2 regions of the Methylobacterium sp. J-043 genome follow, and region 1 is predicted to be linked to the other one. Evidence: predicted binding sites of a transcription regulator. Region 1 holds the regulator's gene; the other holds the start of a gene.
The links. Region 1 encodes LexA, which represses DNA repair genes until DNA is damaged. Its sites were predicted from a motif close to TGTTCNNNNTGTGTTCNG; they were not measured.
Positions count from the first base shown of each region.

Region 2: a site for LexA is predicted at 2,787-2,804, ahead of MKK50_RS18150 (LexA family protein). Genes of this name have one in related genera too.

Region 1 covers NZ_JAKSYB010000058.1:408,069-415,967, forward strand. The annotation lists gene MKK50_RS17215 (MFS family transporter) at 41-1,396, opposite strand; gene MKK50_RS17220 (DUF1236 domain-containing protein) at 1,856-2,713, shown strand; gene lexA (transcriptional repressor LexA) at 2,879-3,601, shown strand; gene MKK50_RS17230 (ComEC/Rec2 family competence protein) at 3,595-5,853, opposite strand; gene gltX (glutamate--tRNA ligase) at 6,025-7,449, shown strand.
Region 2 covers NZ_JAKSYB010000063.1:23,248-31,146, forward strand. The annotation lists gene MKK50_RS18115 (methyl-accepting chemotaxis protein) at 1-70, opposite strand, end outside; gene MKK50_RS18120 (hypothetical protein) at 580-843, shown strand; gene MKK50_RS18125 (hypothetical protein) at 939-1,061, opposite strand; gene MKK50_RS18130 (hypothetical protein) at 1,204-1,458, shown strand; gene MKK50_RS18135 (hypothetical protein) at 1,677-2,066, opposite strand; gene MKK50_RS18140 (hypothetical protein) at 2,200-2,418, opposite strand; gene MKK50_RS18145 (hypothetical protein) at 2,430-2,684, opposite strand; gene MKK50_RS18150 (LexA family protein) at 2,824-3,279, shown strand; gene MKK50_RS18155 (Y-family DNA polymerase) at 3,276-4,694, shown strand; gene MKK50_RS18160 (SDR family oxidoreductase) at 4,643-5,521, opposite strand; gene MKK50_RS18165 (LysR family transcriptional regulator) at 5,768-6,664, shown strand; gene MKK50_RS18170 (carbon-nitrogen hydrolase family protein) at 6,767-7,852, shown strand.

The DNA of each region.
Region 1 (7,899 bases):
GGCGGTTCAAGCCTCTCTGGACGACGCACTCGCGCGCCGATCAGGCGAGAACCGGGCTCGTCTTGCGCCCCAGCGCCTCCTCGACGGTGCCATCCCCGTCGAGATAGCCGTGGCGCTTCGGGTTCGGCATCACCAGCGAAGCGATGAACGAGATCGCCAGCATCACCGCGACGTACCAGAAGAAGCTGCTCTCGGCGCCGACATGCTTGAGCCAGAGCGCGACTGCCTCCGCCGTGCCGCCGAACAGTGAGTTGGCCACCGCGTAGGACAGGCCGACGCCGAGCGCACGCACCTGGGTCGGGAACAGCTCCGCTTTCACGATGCCGCTGATGCCGGTGTAGAAGCTGATCACGACGAGCCCGGTCATGATGAGGCCGAAGGACAGGATCGGATCGGTGGTGGTGCCGATCGCCGTCATCAGCGGCACAATCATCACCATGCCGAGGCCGCTGAACAGCAGCATGTTCGTCTTCCGGCCGATCCGGTCGGAGAGCCAGCCGAAGAAGGGCTGGATCACCATGTAGGCGAACAGCGCCACCGTCGTGATCTTCGATGCGGTCACCTTGTCCAGATGGGCGGTATTGAAGAGGTACTTCGGCATGTAGGTCGTGAGCGTGTAGAACGACAGCGACCCGCCGGCCGTATAGGCCAGTACCACGGCGAAGGCCCGCCAGTGCTTGAGAAGCCCGGAGAGGGTTCCCGCTTCCTTCGAATCCTTGTTCTCCGCGCTCATCGTCTCGGAGAGCGAGCGGCGCAGGAACAGGGCGACCACCGCGGCCAGCGCGCCGATGACGAAGGGGATGCGCCAGCCCCAGGCCGTGAGTTGCTCGGCCGTGAGCAAGCTCTGGAGCACGACGAGGACCAGCGAGGCGAGCAACTGGCCGCCGATCAGCGTGACGTATTGGAACGAGGCGAAGAACCCGCGCTGCCCCTTGGTCGCGACCTCGCTCATGTAGGTCGCGCTGGTGCCGTACTCGCCGCCGACGGACAGGCCCTGCACCATGCGCGCGATGACGAGCAGGACCGGCGCGAGGTGGCCGACGGTCGCATAGGTCGGCAACAGGGCGATGGCGAGCGAGCCGCCGCACATCATCAGAACCGAGATCATCAAGGAGGTCTTGCGCCCGAGACGGTCGGCGATGCGCCCGAACAGCCAGCCGCCGATGGGCCGCATGAAGAAGCCCACCGCGAAGACCGCGGCCGACTTCAGGAGCTGGCCAGTGTCGTCGCCCTCCGGAAAGAAGACCGGGGCGAAGTAGAGGGCAAAGAAAGCGTAGCAGTAGAAGTCGTACCACTCGACGAGATTGCCCGACGAGGAACCGACGATGGCCATGATGCGGCGGCGGCGGTCGGCGGCCTCGTCGAGTGGCGGCGCGGCGGCGCTGGTCTCCAGCATGCGTTTCCCCTGATGGTCCGGCCCTTGAGTGGCCGTGAGCGTTTATCAGAGGCCGGTATTTACCCGAGACGGGCCCCGCGCCGACGTGGTCGGCGGCCATTCCATGACAGATGCCGGGGAACGTTGCGCACAAAGGCTTGGATCGATCGGCTCTCGTTCCGGAATGGCAGGCGGCAAGCCCTGTCGGCTACCGTGCCTCGGCCTTCCCAGTGCGGGGGGAGAGAGGCCCGGGCGGCACGAGGGTCAGCTCAAGCGCGGTTCCCCCGTCTCAGTCTTCCCAAGCACATGACAGCCTGACTTTCGGACGCCGAAAGACTCAAGCGTATCCATTCGTGCAACCCCACGGTTTTCCCGAAGAACAAGCTGGAGAGCTTATTCCGGGAACGGTTTTGCGAGGGTTGCCGTTGCGTCCCCGGCTTCGGCACCAAGTCGGTCGCTGAGAAGAAACAGGGACGGAACATGACGAAACTCTTTCGCAGCACGGCGACGGCGGCGATCCTGATGTTGGGCGCGGCAACCGCACTCGCTCAAGGCGGCGGCGGCGGCGGTGTTGGGGCCGGGGGGGCCGGGGGCGGTGGTGCTGGCGCAGGAGGTGCCGGGATGGGCGCAGGCGGTGCCGGTGGAGGCGCTGGCGGCGCTGGCGGCGCCGGTGGCGGTGCGGCCGGCGGAGCACGGGGCGGCGCGGGCGAGGCCGGCGGCGCAGGCGGTGCCCGTGGGGCCGCCGATGTCGGTGGGACCCGTGGCGGCGAGAGCGGCGGGGCACCCGGTGGCGCGTCGCGCGCCGGCGAGAGTGGAGAGCCGGGTAGCCGTGGCGGGCGCGAAGGTGGCCCGGCCCGTGCCGAACAGCCGAGCGAGCGCGGCAACCGCGAGTCCGGGCAGACCGACCGCGGCGGCGCAGGCGAGCGCGGCGGACGGGACGGACGAGACGGGCCGGGCGAGCGCGGCGGGCGTGACGGCCGAGATGGGGCCGGCGAGCGCGGCGGGCGGGATGCGGCGGGTGAACGCGGCGGTGCCGGCGAGCGAGGTGGTCGTGGGGCCGCCACCGAGGCGCGGGGCGCTTCGAAGAACCTGAGCTCGACGCAACGCGGCGAGTTCCGCCAGTCGATCACCCGTTCCAGCGTTCGCGCCGTCACGAATGTCAACTTCGCCGTCCGCGTCGGCACGGCAATCCCGCGCTCGGTCTCGCTGCACCCGCTACCCCCGGCGATTCTCTCGGTGGTGCCGGCCTATCGCGGCCTGCAATTCATTCTCGTCGGGGACGACATCGTCATCATCGATCCTGACACCTACGAGATCGTCGACGTGATCCCGGCCTGATCCGGCTGCACGGTACGACAGGAGAGGCGGCGGGGCGACAGCTCCGCCGCCTCTTTCGCTTCCCGAGGTATGCTTGCGGAACAGGAGAGGAACGTCTAGGCTGTTCGTGCTTTGTTTTCAACGATTCTGCGGCGCCCTCGGCCCGCGCTCGACAGCAGGTGCCGCATGCTGACCCGCAAGCAACTCGAACTGCTCCAGTTCATCCAGCAGAGGATGCAGGAGAGCGGTGTTCCGCCGTCATTCGACGAAATGAAGGACGCGCTCGACCTGAAATCCAAGTCCGGCATCCACCGCCTGATCATGGCGCTGGAAGAGCGCGGCTTCCTCCGCCGTCTGCCGAACCGGGCTCGGGCGATCGAGATCCTGCGCATGCCCGATATGCCGGCGGCCAAGCCCGCATCGTCCGAGCCGCGACGCTTCACGCCGAGCGTGGTCGAGGGCGGCCTTTCGGCCAAGCCTGCCGCGCCGAAGCCTGCCATGCTTCAGGCCCATGACGGCAAGGGCCAGTCGGTGATGGTGCCAGTGATGGGCCGGATCGCTGCCGGTGTGCCGATCTCGGCGATCGAGAGCCAGAGCCATTCGATTTCGATGTCCCCCGACTTCCTGGCGGGCGGCGAACACTACGCGTTGGAAGTGCGCGGCGATTCGATGATCGAGGCCGGCATCCTCGATGGCGATCTCGTGGTGATCCACAAGCAGGAGACCGCCAACAACGGCGAAATCATCGTCGCGCTGATCGACGACGAGGAGGCGACGCTCAAGCGCTTGCGCCGCCGCGGTTCGTCGATCGCGCTGGAAGCCGCCAACCCGGCCTACGAGACCCGCGTGCTCGGTCCCGACCGAGTGCGCATCCAGGGCAAGCTCGTGAGCCTCGTGCGCCGTTACTGAGGGTTCTCGGCGTGCGGCGGGTCTGACGGATCCGCCGCACTCGGATCGTTGAAAGGTTGGGAGTCCGACAGGGCTGCCGGCGTTGTCGTGCCGGAAGGACGGGGCTGCCAGGGCTGCAGCCGATCGGCCCCTCGCGCGGTGACGATGTCAGGCCCTGCTGTTCCAAGGCGGATCGCTGTGGCCCCCCGCGCCGCCAGAAATGCCCGGTCGGCGATCAGCGGCGCGGCACAGCCAGGCGGGGCACGCAAGCGGCTGATGAGGATGTCGGCCCGGGCGCAATCCTCGGCGAAGGCGCGCTTGTCGGTGACGAGGGCGACGGCACGGCCGTCCACCGCCGTGAGGGTGCAGCCGATCCGGTCGCAGCGCGGACCGGCGGCGCCGGTTGCGGCCTCCGGACGGCGCCCGTCACCGTCGGCCTTCAACCATTGTTCGAGTACGAAGCCGGGCGGGCGTCCGAGGACTACGAGGCGGCCGTCCTTGCCGCGGACCGCAGCGCCCGCCCCATCCCGATCGATATAGATGTCGTACCGGATCGGGCTCGCGGCGAGGGCGATTCCAAGCCCGGCCGGTATGAGGGCGAGGAGACGCAGCCGCGATACGGGGAGTGTTGCCAGCAGCAGGGCGACGGCGAGCAGCATCAGCGCACCCGTCCCGAAGGCCGGCAGCACGACGGTGGCCTGCCCAAACCCCGCGATCCAGGCGGAGATCTCGAGCATGCCGCGCACCGCAAGCCCCATCAGCCACCAGACCGGACGGTCGAGGGCGAAGGGATAGGCCAGCATGCCGAGTACCGCCGCGGGCATCACCGCGAGCGAGACGAGCGGCAGGGTCAGCGCGTTGCCGACGAGGCCGAAGGGCTGCACGGTCTGGAAGTGGTAGGTCGCGAACGGCGCGGTGGCGAGCTGCGCCACCAGCGTCGTGGCAAACGTTCCGACCACCGCCTTCGCCACCCATGAGGCGGCCCGCGCGATCCGGGACGAGCTGTCGGTTCGTAAGACCCGCCCGTCGATGAGCGGCGCGCAGGCGATGAGGCCGGCCACCGCGCCGAACGACATCTGAAAACTCGGGCCCAGCAGCGCCTCCGGTTCGCGGGCGAGCGCCAGGATCGCCGCGAGGGCGAGGTTGCGCAGGCTGAGCGCCGGGCGGTCGACGAGGATCGCGCCGAGCATCACCAGCGTCATGATCAGTGCCCGCTCGGCGGCGACATCCCAACCCGAGAAGGCGCAGTAGGCGGTCACGCCCAGCATCGCCGTACCCGCCGCGATCTTCTTGATGGGCCAGGCGAGGGCGAGCACCGGCACCAGGGCGAGCCCGGCCCGCACCAGCCAGAATACGACGCCGGCCGCGAGCACCATGTGGAGCCCGGAGATCGAAACGACGTGATAAATTCCCGCCGCCCGCAGCACGTCGTTGGTCTCGTTGGAGATCAGCCCGCGCTTTCCGGTGACGAGAGCCGCCGCCACCGCGCCGGCCTGTCCGCCGATCGCGTCGGTGATGCGGCGGGTGAAGGCGTTGCGGGCCGCGTCGATGGCGGCGGTCAACCGCAGCGACGGGGCCAGCGGCTCGGCCGGGGGGCCGACCTCGATCTTGCCGACCAGCGAGCCCACGGCACCGATTCCGCGAAAGTAGGCGTCGCGCGCAAAGTCGTAGCCGCCCGGCCGCACCGCCTCCGGCGGCGGTAGGAGACGGGCGGTGGCGCGGATGGCGTCCCCCGGCCGCACCGCCTGCGCGGCACGGAAGGAGACCCGCACCCGGCGCGGACGGCGCTCCGCATCGAGATCGCCGAATCGCTCGACACGCACGATCAGCCGGGCGCCGCCCTCGCGCTCATCCAGCCCTTCGACCAAGCCGACGAGCGGCGCGATGGTGACGCGGGTGAGCACAGGCCCCGCCACGGAAGCGACGCGCCAGACGCCCGCGGCGAAGCCGAGGAAGACGGCAGCTAGGCCGAGCATCAGCGCGAGCGCCACCGGACGCGCCCGCAGAAACCGCGTCACCGCAAGGCAGAGCCCCGCTGCGATCAGCGGCGCAGCCAGCGATGGCTCTCCATCGGTCGCCGTAAAGAAGACGAGAATGCCGGCCCCGAAGGCGACGGCGAGCCAGGGGAACAGCCGCCGCTGCTCGGCATCGCGGGCGATGCTGCCGCGCAGACCGTCGAGAGTGGCCTGCCAGAGCTGTGCGGGGGCGGGAACGCGGCCGGCGAGGAGGGCCGGAACGGCCCCGCGCATCGCCCTGCCGCTGCCCCCTGCCATGCGCCCCCTGCCGTCCCCCGCCGCGCTCTGAGACCTGCGATGCCCGCGCGGCGGGCAATCGTGACGGATTCTTAACGCATCCGCTCGCTCGTGCTACACGCCCGCAGAGACCGGCCGCGGCCGCACGCGCGCCATCCCGCACTTTTTCAAGAAGAAGCCTCCCAGCAGCCGATGTCGTCACCGGTCGTCACGCGCTTTGCGCCCTCACCTACGGGCTTCCTGCATATCGGGGGAGCGCGCACGGCTCTGTTCAATTGGCTCTACGCCCGCCGCTTCGGCGGGCGGATGCTGCTGCGCATCGAGGACACCGACCGGGAGCGATCGACGCAAGGTGCGATCGACGCGATCCTCGACGGGATGCGCTGGCTCGGCCTCGATTGGGACGGGGAGGTGATCTACCAGTTCGCCCGCGCCGAGCGGCACCGCGAGGTCGCCGAGAGCCTGCTCGCCTCGGGCAACGCCTATCACTGCTACGCCACCGCCGAAGAACTCGTGCAGATGCGCGAGACCGCCCGCGCCGAGGGCCGTGCCCCGCGCTACGATGGCCGCTGGCGTGACCGCGATCCGTCCGAGGCGCCCGCGGGCGTGAAGCCGGTGATCCGCCTGCGCGCGCCGAGCGACGGTGAGACCGTGGTCGAGGACGCTGTGCAGGGCCGCGTGACCTGGGCCAACCGAGACCTCGACGACCTCGTGCTGCTGCGCTCCGACGGCACGCCGACCTACATGCTCGCCGTCGTGGTGGACGACCACGACATGGGCGTCAGCCAAGTGATCCGCGGCGACGACCACCTCACCAACGCTGCCCGCCAGAGCCAGATCTACCGGGCGCTCGGCTGGGACGTGCCGGCGATGGCGCATATCCCGCTCATCCACGGGGCGGACGGCGCCAAGCTGTCGAAGCGCCACGGTGCGCTCGGCGTCGAGGAGTATCGCGACCGCGGCTACCTCCCGGCGGCGCTGCGCAACTACCTCGTGCGGCTCGGCTGGAGCCACGGCGATCAGGAAGTGTTCTCCACGGAGGAGATGATCGCCGCCTTCGACCTGAAGGCGATCGGCCGCTCGGCGGCGCGGTTCGACTTCACCAAGCTTGAAAGCCTCAACGGTCTCTACATCCGCGGCAGCGACGATTCGGTGCTGGTGGATGCGATCGACGCGATCCTGCCGGCCCGTGGCCCCGAGCGGGGCCTGCCGACCAAGCTGACGCCGGATCTGCGCGAAAAACTCCTGTCAGCGATGCCCGGCTTGAAGGAGCGCGCCAAGACCCTCGTCGAACTCCTCGACAGCGCCTACTACCTCTACGCCCCGCGCCCGCTCGCTCTCGACGCCAAGGCCGAAGCCTTGCTCGCGGGCGAAGCGCCCGAGCGGCTGCGCGCGCTCCTGCCGGCGCTCGAAGCCCTCCCGGAATGGAACGCAGCGACGACCGAGGCTGCGGTTCGCCAGTTCGCGGACGGTCAGGGAGTCAAGCTTGGCCAAGTCGCCCAGCCCCTGCGGGCGGCGCTGACGGGGCGCGCCACCTCGCCGCCGGTCTTCGACGTCCTGGCCGTGCTCGGCCGCGACGAGGCACTCGCCCGCCTCCGGGATCGCTTGCCGGCCTGAAGGCCGGCCACGCGACGGATAAACGCATAGCCCCCGCGACGCATCGGCCGAGCCGATGCGTCGCGTCGCGATATCCGCACCCTCTGGGCTTCGTGGCACCATGAATGACAATCCGGCGCAAATGACAGCCCCAACTTTTGCCGGCGGCCCATCGTCCGGTCGAGGGCCGGAAGATCTTGCTCGCACGCGTATTTCGGCGTCATCTTCACTCTGACAGAGCGCTCTGAGTGACCAAGAGCTGCGCGCGGGAACCGGTCGGATGAGATTTCATCCCTCTCGTGCAGTAACAGATGCGGCCTGTTTTTCGCATATGCGAAGAGGCCGGGAGCGGCCCACCGTTGCTGGGCGCCGACCGATCCGCTAACCCGGTGCCTCAGTGAGCGGGTGCAGTGCTCTGCTGCGGCGCCACAACGGAGCGGGCGGCATTGGCCTCCGGTCCCGTGCTGTTCC
Region 2 (7,899 bases), on a different contig from region 1:
GCATCTGCCCCGCGAGAAGATTGAGCCCGCCGATGGCATAAGCTATCAATCCCGCAGCGACGGCAGCCATGATTAAGAGTGGAACAACCGACTTAATCAGTATCTTAGAGTTTCGCAGCATAGAACTACCAAGGGCCTCGTTGAACTATCTTAGGTTAACATGGGATGATTGAAAATTTGTTAAAAATCAAATTACAGATTAACTTGAGCGACAATACTAATATCGTGATTATCAGGACGTTTTGTGAATAGCTATGTTCTTTAAGATATATATTATATCTGTGATTTCTTGCGGGCACCCCTAACATACGCTGTTCAACGTAAAAGGACAGGCCTTTTGGAATGGTATGGGGCCAGCAATCCATGACAGCAAAGGCAGCTTGCTATGCCCAAGCTACATCGGAGTTTGGTGGCGGACTGGGCCGCTTCCATCCGGAGGGGCGGCGCCAGGGTGAAAGGCGTCGGGCGGCCAGACAGTCCCGGCACATCGAAACAGGATGTGCTGTTAGACGCTATGCAACATATAATTGATTATGCAGTCTCGTTACCTCGGCGAATCCCCGCCGCCGGAGGCGCAACATGGTCAGCACCAATCCGACAGCGAACGTGGAAAGCGATCTCCCGACCGATCGGTGTGAGCGCGCCCTCGCCGAGGCGATCGGCGGTCTCGAAATCATCCGCGATGAAGGGCCCGCGGCCGATCCGGCCTATCCGATCCACGGAGGGATTGAGGCGCACGAAGCATGGGGCTTCGACTCGGCCGCGCACGAGCGCGCGGAGACCGCTCGGGGCACACTGGCGAACGTAGAGGCGATCATGGCGGGTAAGCCAGTGTCAGCCTGAGCGACGCGCATCGCTGCCGTCGAGTTATGTCCGATTTCCGCTAAACCCGCTCAATCTCAGCCCCGCCCGGCTCGCCGCGGCGGGGCTTTTGCGTTTCAGGCCCCGCGTTCTGCCGCGGCCATCCGCTTGCGCACGGCACACCACAGCCGCTCTTCCTCGCCATCCGCCGCCGCGATCAAGCGCCGCCGCGCCTCATGGTCGGCGTACTGCAGGAACATCTCGGCCAGCGCGGCTGCGTGTAGCTCGACTATGCCGGCGAGATGGTGCCCTGCTGAAGTGACACGCCGGTTTTGAACTCGCTCAAAGCGACTGCGGCATCGGCGCCTGCGAACCGGAGCGAGACCGACAGGTTGATCGCGCATGAGCACACCTGATCCGACCGCAGCCTCCACCAGCACCACCCAGGTGATCGATGCACGCCGCCGAGAGATGGCGGTGGAGCACATCCTATTCGGCGCCCTACGCCATCTTGCGGGCCGCCACCCCGAGATGATCGACGAACTCGAGGCCAGCCTTCCACATCTCTGGGACCGATCAGAGGGTACGGCGCGCGACGACGAGGCGGTGCGGGAGATTGCCCGGCGCTTCATCGCGAGCCTGCGAGCCGAGGCATAACAATCTGACAGGCGGTATGGGTGCGGTTTGCGCCCGATGCTCTGGAAATTCGCCGCGTGGTGCCCGCCATCCACCGGCTGGATCCTCGCGCGCGTGGCCTCCGAAGACGCGGCCCTCAAGCTCGCGCGCCTGCTGAACCTGAGATAGATCGCGCTCCACCATCATCGTTCTATTCAGCCCCACCCCCCGCCGCGCGGGGCTTTTCGTTCCGGGGCACCTCACTGCAGAGGCTGCCCGATGAACTCGGGAACGCCGGGGGCGCGGTAGAATTGCCTCTGCTCCGGGCACCAGCGCGCGGCGCCAATATTCCTGGCCTGAGAGGAGATCTCATTGCGAGCGGAAGCGACCGTCCTACGAACAGGCGCCTCGCCGAAGCGCTCAATTCCGTCTTGGAGGAAGGCTCGCTCCATCGCTGCGATCATCTTGCGGTCTAAGAGGTAGAACGGCCCGCAGACAGGTTCCACGAGGCCAATGCGTGCGATTGCTCGGGCAGTTTGGTTCAGCAAGTACTCTGGTGTCTGAGCCTGCCCGCCTTCCGGGAAAAGCAGCCATAGCGCCAACAGCACCGCCCATTGGCGAGGGTGGCAGGGGGTGCGGAGAGTAGCCATGCTAGCAACCTATCGCGCAGATTGCCGCGTCGCCACTGCCTCGCTATTCGTTCCCGATCTCACCCCCATCACCCCGCCGCCGCGGGCATCCGCTTCCGCACCTCGGCGATGCGGTCGTCATCGCCGACGCCGGTCACGTCCAGTCCTGATCGTCGGCGAGAAACCAAGCCGCCAGGAACTCGGCTCCGTGCTCCCGCAACTTGGCCCGCCCCATGAACTGGCCGTCCTGATCTTCGATGCGCCACATGCCGGGATGCTCATCGCAGGCAACCACGCACCCCGCCATCTCGTGATCGACCACGACCGTGAAGCGGCCCGGCGCGCTGCCGTCCTTGAGGCTGTAGGTCTGCACCGGGCCTCTCCTCAGGCCGCCTGCAGCGTTTCAGCGAAGTCCTCCGGCACCTCGCCAAACTGACCGAGGATCGTCGCGCTCTCGAGTTCGCCCGTCTCGTCGTCGGCCACTATCTGCAAGGCGGCCGTCCCCGGCATCCGCGTGGCCATCGCCTCGGCCCGCTTCAACGCCCCGCTGCCAGACGCCGACACCTGCCGATCGCAAGGAATGAGCCGCTTCCGCTTCAACACGAAGGCCTGCACGAGGAAGGTCGTCCGCATCGTCATCGCTGATACCCTCACCAAGCCCCAGTCGGGCGTTGTCCACGTTTTCCACAGGGCAGCACGGTCACGTTTATGCTCACGTTGACCCGGAACCGTCGGGCTGCTTGTTCTCTTTTCGTTCTATCACGGGAGAGGGTACGGCGTGAGCCTGTTTCGGGTCGACGAACTACCGGACCAAGGCTTCTCCACCGTTCGCGTACCGCTGATGGGGCCGTCGCTGTGCGCGGGCTTCCCATCGCCGGCCGACGACTTCGTCGAAAACGCCCTGGAGTTGCCGCGCTGGCTCGTGCCGAACCCGCCCGCCACCTTCCTCTGGCGCATCGCGGGCGATTCGATGCGTGACGCCGGGATCTTCGATGGAGATCTCGCCTGCGTCGATCGTAGCCTCAAGCCTGGGCATGGCAGCGTCGTCGTCGCAGCGGTCGACGGCGAGATGTCGATCAAGCGCATGGTGGTCGAGGGCAACACGGCTCGGCTCTCCTTCGACAACGCCGATCTGCCGGTCTACGCGCTGGAGGAGTTGGCCGAGGTCGATGTCTGGGGCGTGGTGCGCTTCACGATCCGCTGGCACGTCGCGCGCGCCGGACAGGGGCGATGAGTGGCGCTGAGGCGCGCCTGCGCGATCGGATCGGCGGCGGGCGGGCACTCGCCCTCATCGACGGCAACAGCTTCTACTGCTCGTGCGAGCGCGTGTTCGACGCCAAGCTCGCCCGCGTTCCGGTGATCGTGCTGAGCAACAACGATGGATGCGCCATCGCCCGTACCGCCGAGGCCAAAGCGCTCGGGATCAAGATGGGCGCGCCCTACTTCAAGATCCGCGGGCTCTGCGAGGCCCAGGGCGTGCGCGTGTTCTCCTCGAACTATACCCTCTACGGAGACATGTCGGCGCGCATCAACGCGATCTACCGCGACGCGACGCCCGACGTGGAGGTCTACTCGATCGACGAGAGCTTCCTCGACCTGACCGGCTTCGTCCGCCGGGATCGCGTCGCGCTCGCCCGAGAGATCCGCGCCACGGTGCGAGCCTGGACCGGCATCCCGACCTGCGTCGGCATCGGCCCGACCAAGACGCTCGCCAAGCTCGCCAACCACATCGCCAAGACCGTGCCCGAACTTGACGGCGTGTGCGACCTGACCGAGCCAACGGCGTACGAGCACTGGCTCTGCCGGATCCATGTCGGCGAGCTGTGGGGCGTCGGTCGCGCCTCGCTGCCAAAGCTGGAGGCGATGGGCATCGACACCGTAGCGGACCTGCGCGACATCGACCCGCGGCCAGTGCGCAAGGCGCTGACGGTGGTGGGCGAGCGCATGATCTACGAACTGCGCGGCCTGTCCTGCCTCGGGCTCGACCTCGTGCCAGCGCGGCGCAAGGGCTGCGCGGTGACCCGCTCGTTCTCTGGACGGGTGACGGAGCGGGCCGAGCTGGAGCAGGCGGTTGCCGCACACGCGACGCGGCTGGGCGAGAAGCTACGACGCGAAGGTCTCGGCACGGATCACATCACGGTCTTCTACCACACGAGCGAGCACGACCGCGGCGAGCCCATGCGCTCCGTCTCGACGGTGGTGAGGCTGCCGGAAGCGACGAACGACACGCTGGCGCTGATTCCGGCGGCGCTGCACGGCGTGGCTCGCACCTGGCGCGAGCAGGGCAGCCCGTCTTGGCGCTACTCGAAGGCCGGCGTGGTGACGGTCGATCTCGTGCCGCTGGCGGTGTCGCAGCGGGCGCTGATCGGCCGGCTCGATCGGGAGCGCTCGACGCGGCTCATGGGCGCGATGGATGCCTGCAACGCCCGCTTCGGCCGCGGTAGCGTGGTGCCGGCGCGGGCCGGACTGGCGCAGCAGCGACGCGCCTGGACGACGAAGTTCGAGATGCGTACGCCGCGCTACACCACGCAGGTGGACGAGTTGCCGATCGCTTCGGCGGATGCGTCTCGACTTTCGCTGCCCCTCAAAGCAGCCCGTCAGTACATCGGCGTGCCGCCGGTGACGGGCACGAGCGCACCCGACATGTAGCTGCCCTCGCGTGAAGCGAGCAGCACGTAGGCTGGGGCAAGCTCCGCCGGTTGCCCGGCCCGGCCGAGGGGCGTGTCAGCCCCCAGCTTCTCGATCTGCTCCGGGCTTTTCGCGATCGGCTGGATCGGCGTCCAAATCGGGCCGGGCGCCACGCAGTTCACCCGGATACCCTTCGGCGCCAACAGGTTCGACAGACCGATGGTTAGGCTCGCGATGGCGCCCTTGGTCGCGGCGTAGATCAGCATCGTGCTGTCGGCGACCTTGGCCTGCTGGCTCGTCGAGTTGACGATGGCCGAGCCGGGTTTCATGTGCGGCACCGCGGCCTGAGCGAGATAGTACATCGCGAAGACGTTGGCGCGGAACGCACCTTCGAGGTCGGTCGAGGTCACGTCCTCAAGCCCCTCGTTGATGGTCTGCGCCGCCGCGTTGTTGACCAAGATGTCGATGCGACCGAGTTCAGCCACGGTCCGCGCGACGAGTGCGCGGCAGTGACCCTCGTCGCGCAGGTCGCCCGGCAGCAGCAGGACACGACGCCCGGCCTGCTCGACCCAGCGCGCCGTTTCCTCGGCGTCCGACTGCTCAGCCTCTAAATAGGAGATCGCCACGTCGGCGCCTTCGCGGGCATAGGCGATGGCGACAGCGCGGCCGATACCGGAATCCCCGCCCGTGATCAGAGCGACCTGATCGGTCAGAAGCCCCTTACCGACGTAGCTCGTTTCCCCGTGGTCGGGGGCCGGTGTCATCTTCGACGTGAGACCCGGCCGCTCCTGTTGCTGCTCACCGGGGAAAGGCGGACGGGCACCGGCTTCGCGGGGATCGATCGTCATCGGGCATCCTCTTGCGGTGTCCGGTAACGTGTCGGGTGAGAGATGGTCGCCGCGACAGAATGGTTTCAGGATGTGCAGCCCCGCTGCCCTGACCAAGAGCCAGCGCCTATTCGAAGCGGCGGTCGATCTCACCAGCAATCGGCCTTTCTGATGCGCGGTTGCTCGCAGGCCGTTGACGACGGGACGCTTTATGCATCCCTTCGACAACGCCCCCCGTACGGATCGTGCTACCGTTCAGAGCACTGCATGTTCGATTGGAACGATCTCACCTTCTTCCTTGAACTCGCTCGTCACGGACGACTGATGCCGGCCGCGCGCCGGCTCAAGGTCGACAACACCACGGTCAGCCGCCGCATCGCCGAACTGGAGCGGGGGCTCGACACGAAGCTGTTCCAACGCTGCTCCGACGGCTTCCTGCTCACCGAGGCCGGGCACAAGCTCTTCGTGATCGCGGAGATCATCGAACAGAAGATGCTGTCCGTGCCGGAAACCCTCGGTCTTTCGGACGGGGCGGAGCCGACGGGGCGGGTGCGGGTCGCTAGCATGGAGGGCATCGCCGCGTTCTACCTGTCGGCCCGGTTCGCCGAACTCGCCGCCGCCATGCCGGGGATCGTGGTCGAACTCGTTACCGAGCGGCACTTGATCAACCTGACCAAGCGCGAGGCCGACATCTCGGTCTCCTTCGTGCCGCCCCAGGGCCCGCGCCTCAAGGTCCGCCGGGTCGGTGCGTTCCGTCTGGCGCTGTTCGGCTCGGAACACTACCTCACCGCGCGTGGCCGGCCGGGAACGCGCGCCGCGCTTCAGGACCACGACTTCGTGGACTACATCGACGACCTCGTGGCGATCGAGCCGGTGCATTGGCTGCTCGAAGTCCTGAGACCGAGCAATGTGGTGTTCCGGTCCACCAGCATGGCCGCGCAGCAGACCGCCGTCGCCGCGGGGGCCGGACTGGCCCTGCTGCCGCTTTTTTCAGCCAAGACCAATCCGACGCTCGTTCCTGTCCTGCCCGACGAGATCGTGGTGCGCCGCGACCTCTATCTCGCTGTCCACGAAGACATCGAGCATGCCGGCCGGGTCCGCGCGGTGACCCGCTTCCTGTCGGAGCTGTTCACGCGTGAGGCAGAGTACTTGAACCAATTCTGAGCACGCCCCGGCAGGATTGCAGCGGGTCTTGCGAATTTTTCGCCTTCGCGCCGTCGGCGGTCTCTGTTGCAAATGCGGCATCCCGAGTCTGGAGCCGCGCCGATGTCCGTCCCGTATCCGAAGTTCAAGGCGGCTGCCTGCCACGTCGCCCCGGTCTTCCTCGACAGCACCGCCTCTGCCGAGAAGGCGGTTGCGCTGATCGGCGAGGCGGCCCGCGCCGGCGCCGGCCTCGTGGTTTTCCCCGAGAGCTACATGCCGGGCTTCCCCCTCTGGGCGGCCCTGCGCGCGCCGATCCACAACCACGACCTGTTCAAGCGCCTCGCCGCCGAGTCCATGCGCCTCGACGGGCCGGAGATCGGCCTCGTGCGCGACGCCGCCCGGCGCCACGGCGTGCTCGTCTCTCTCGGCTTCAGCGAGAGCACCGAGGCCAGCGTCGGATGCCTGTGGAACGCCAACGTATTGATCGGCCGCGACGGCGGGATCCTCAATCATCACCGCAAGCTGGTGCCGACCTTCTACGAGAAGCTGGTCTGGGCCAACGGCGACGCCCGCGGCCTGCGGGTGACGCCCACCGAGATCGGCCGGGTCGGCATGCTGATCTGCGGCGAGAACACCAATCCCCTGGCCCGCTACGCGCTGATGGCGCAGGGTGAGCAGGTCCACATCTCGACCTACCCGCCGGCCTGGCCGACCCGGCCGCCGGGGGAGAGCGCCGCCTACGATCTCGCGCGGGCGATCGAGATCCGCGCCGGGGCGCACGCCTTCGAGGCCAAGGTGTTCAACATCGTCTGCTCCGCCGTGCTCGACGGGGCGGCCCGGGCGATCCTCTGCGACGGCGACGCCGCCATCGCCGACATCGTCGAGCGGACGCCCGCGGGCGTCTCCATGGTTCTCGACCCCGCCGGCGCGCATCTGGTGGCGCCGCATCAGGGCGAGGAGACCATCGTCTACGCGGAGATCGACGTGGCGGCCTGCGTCGAGCCCAAGCAGTTCCACGACGTCGTCGGCTACTACAACCGGTTCGACATCTTCCGCCTCACCGTCGATCGCGCGCCGCGGGAGCCGATCAACTTCGAGGCGGCCGTCCGGCCGGCGGGTCCTGCCGCCGAGGACGAGCGCGCCGAGGGGTTCGGCTTCGACGCCACCGCGTATCGGAGCGAGCCGCCGCCGCGCCGCGCGGGCCATTGATGCGGTGCCCTCGGGCGCCTGATTTTCGCGTCGATCCTGAGGCCGGC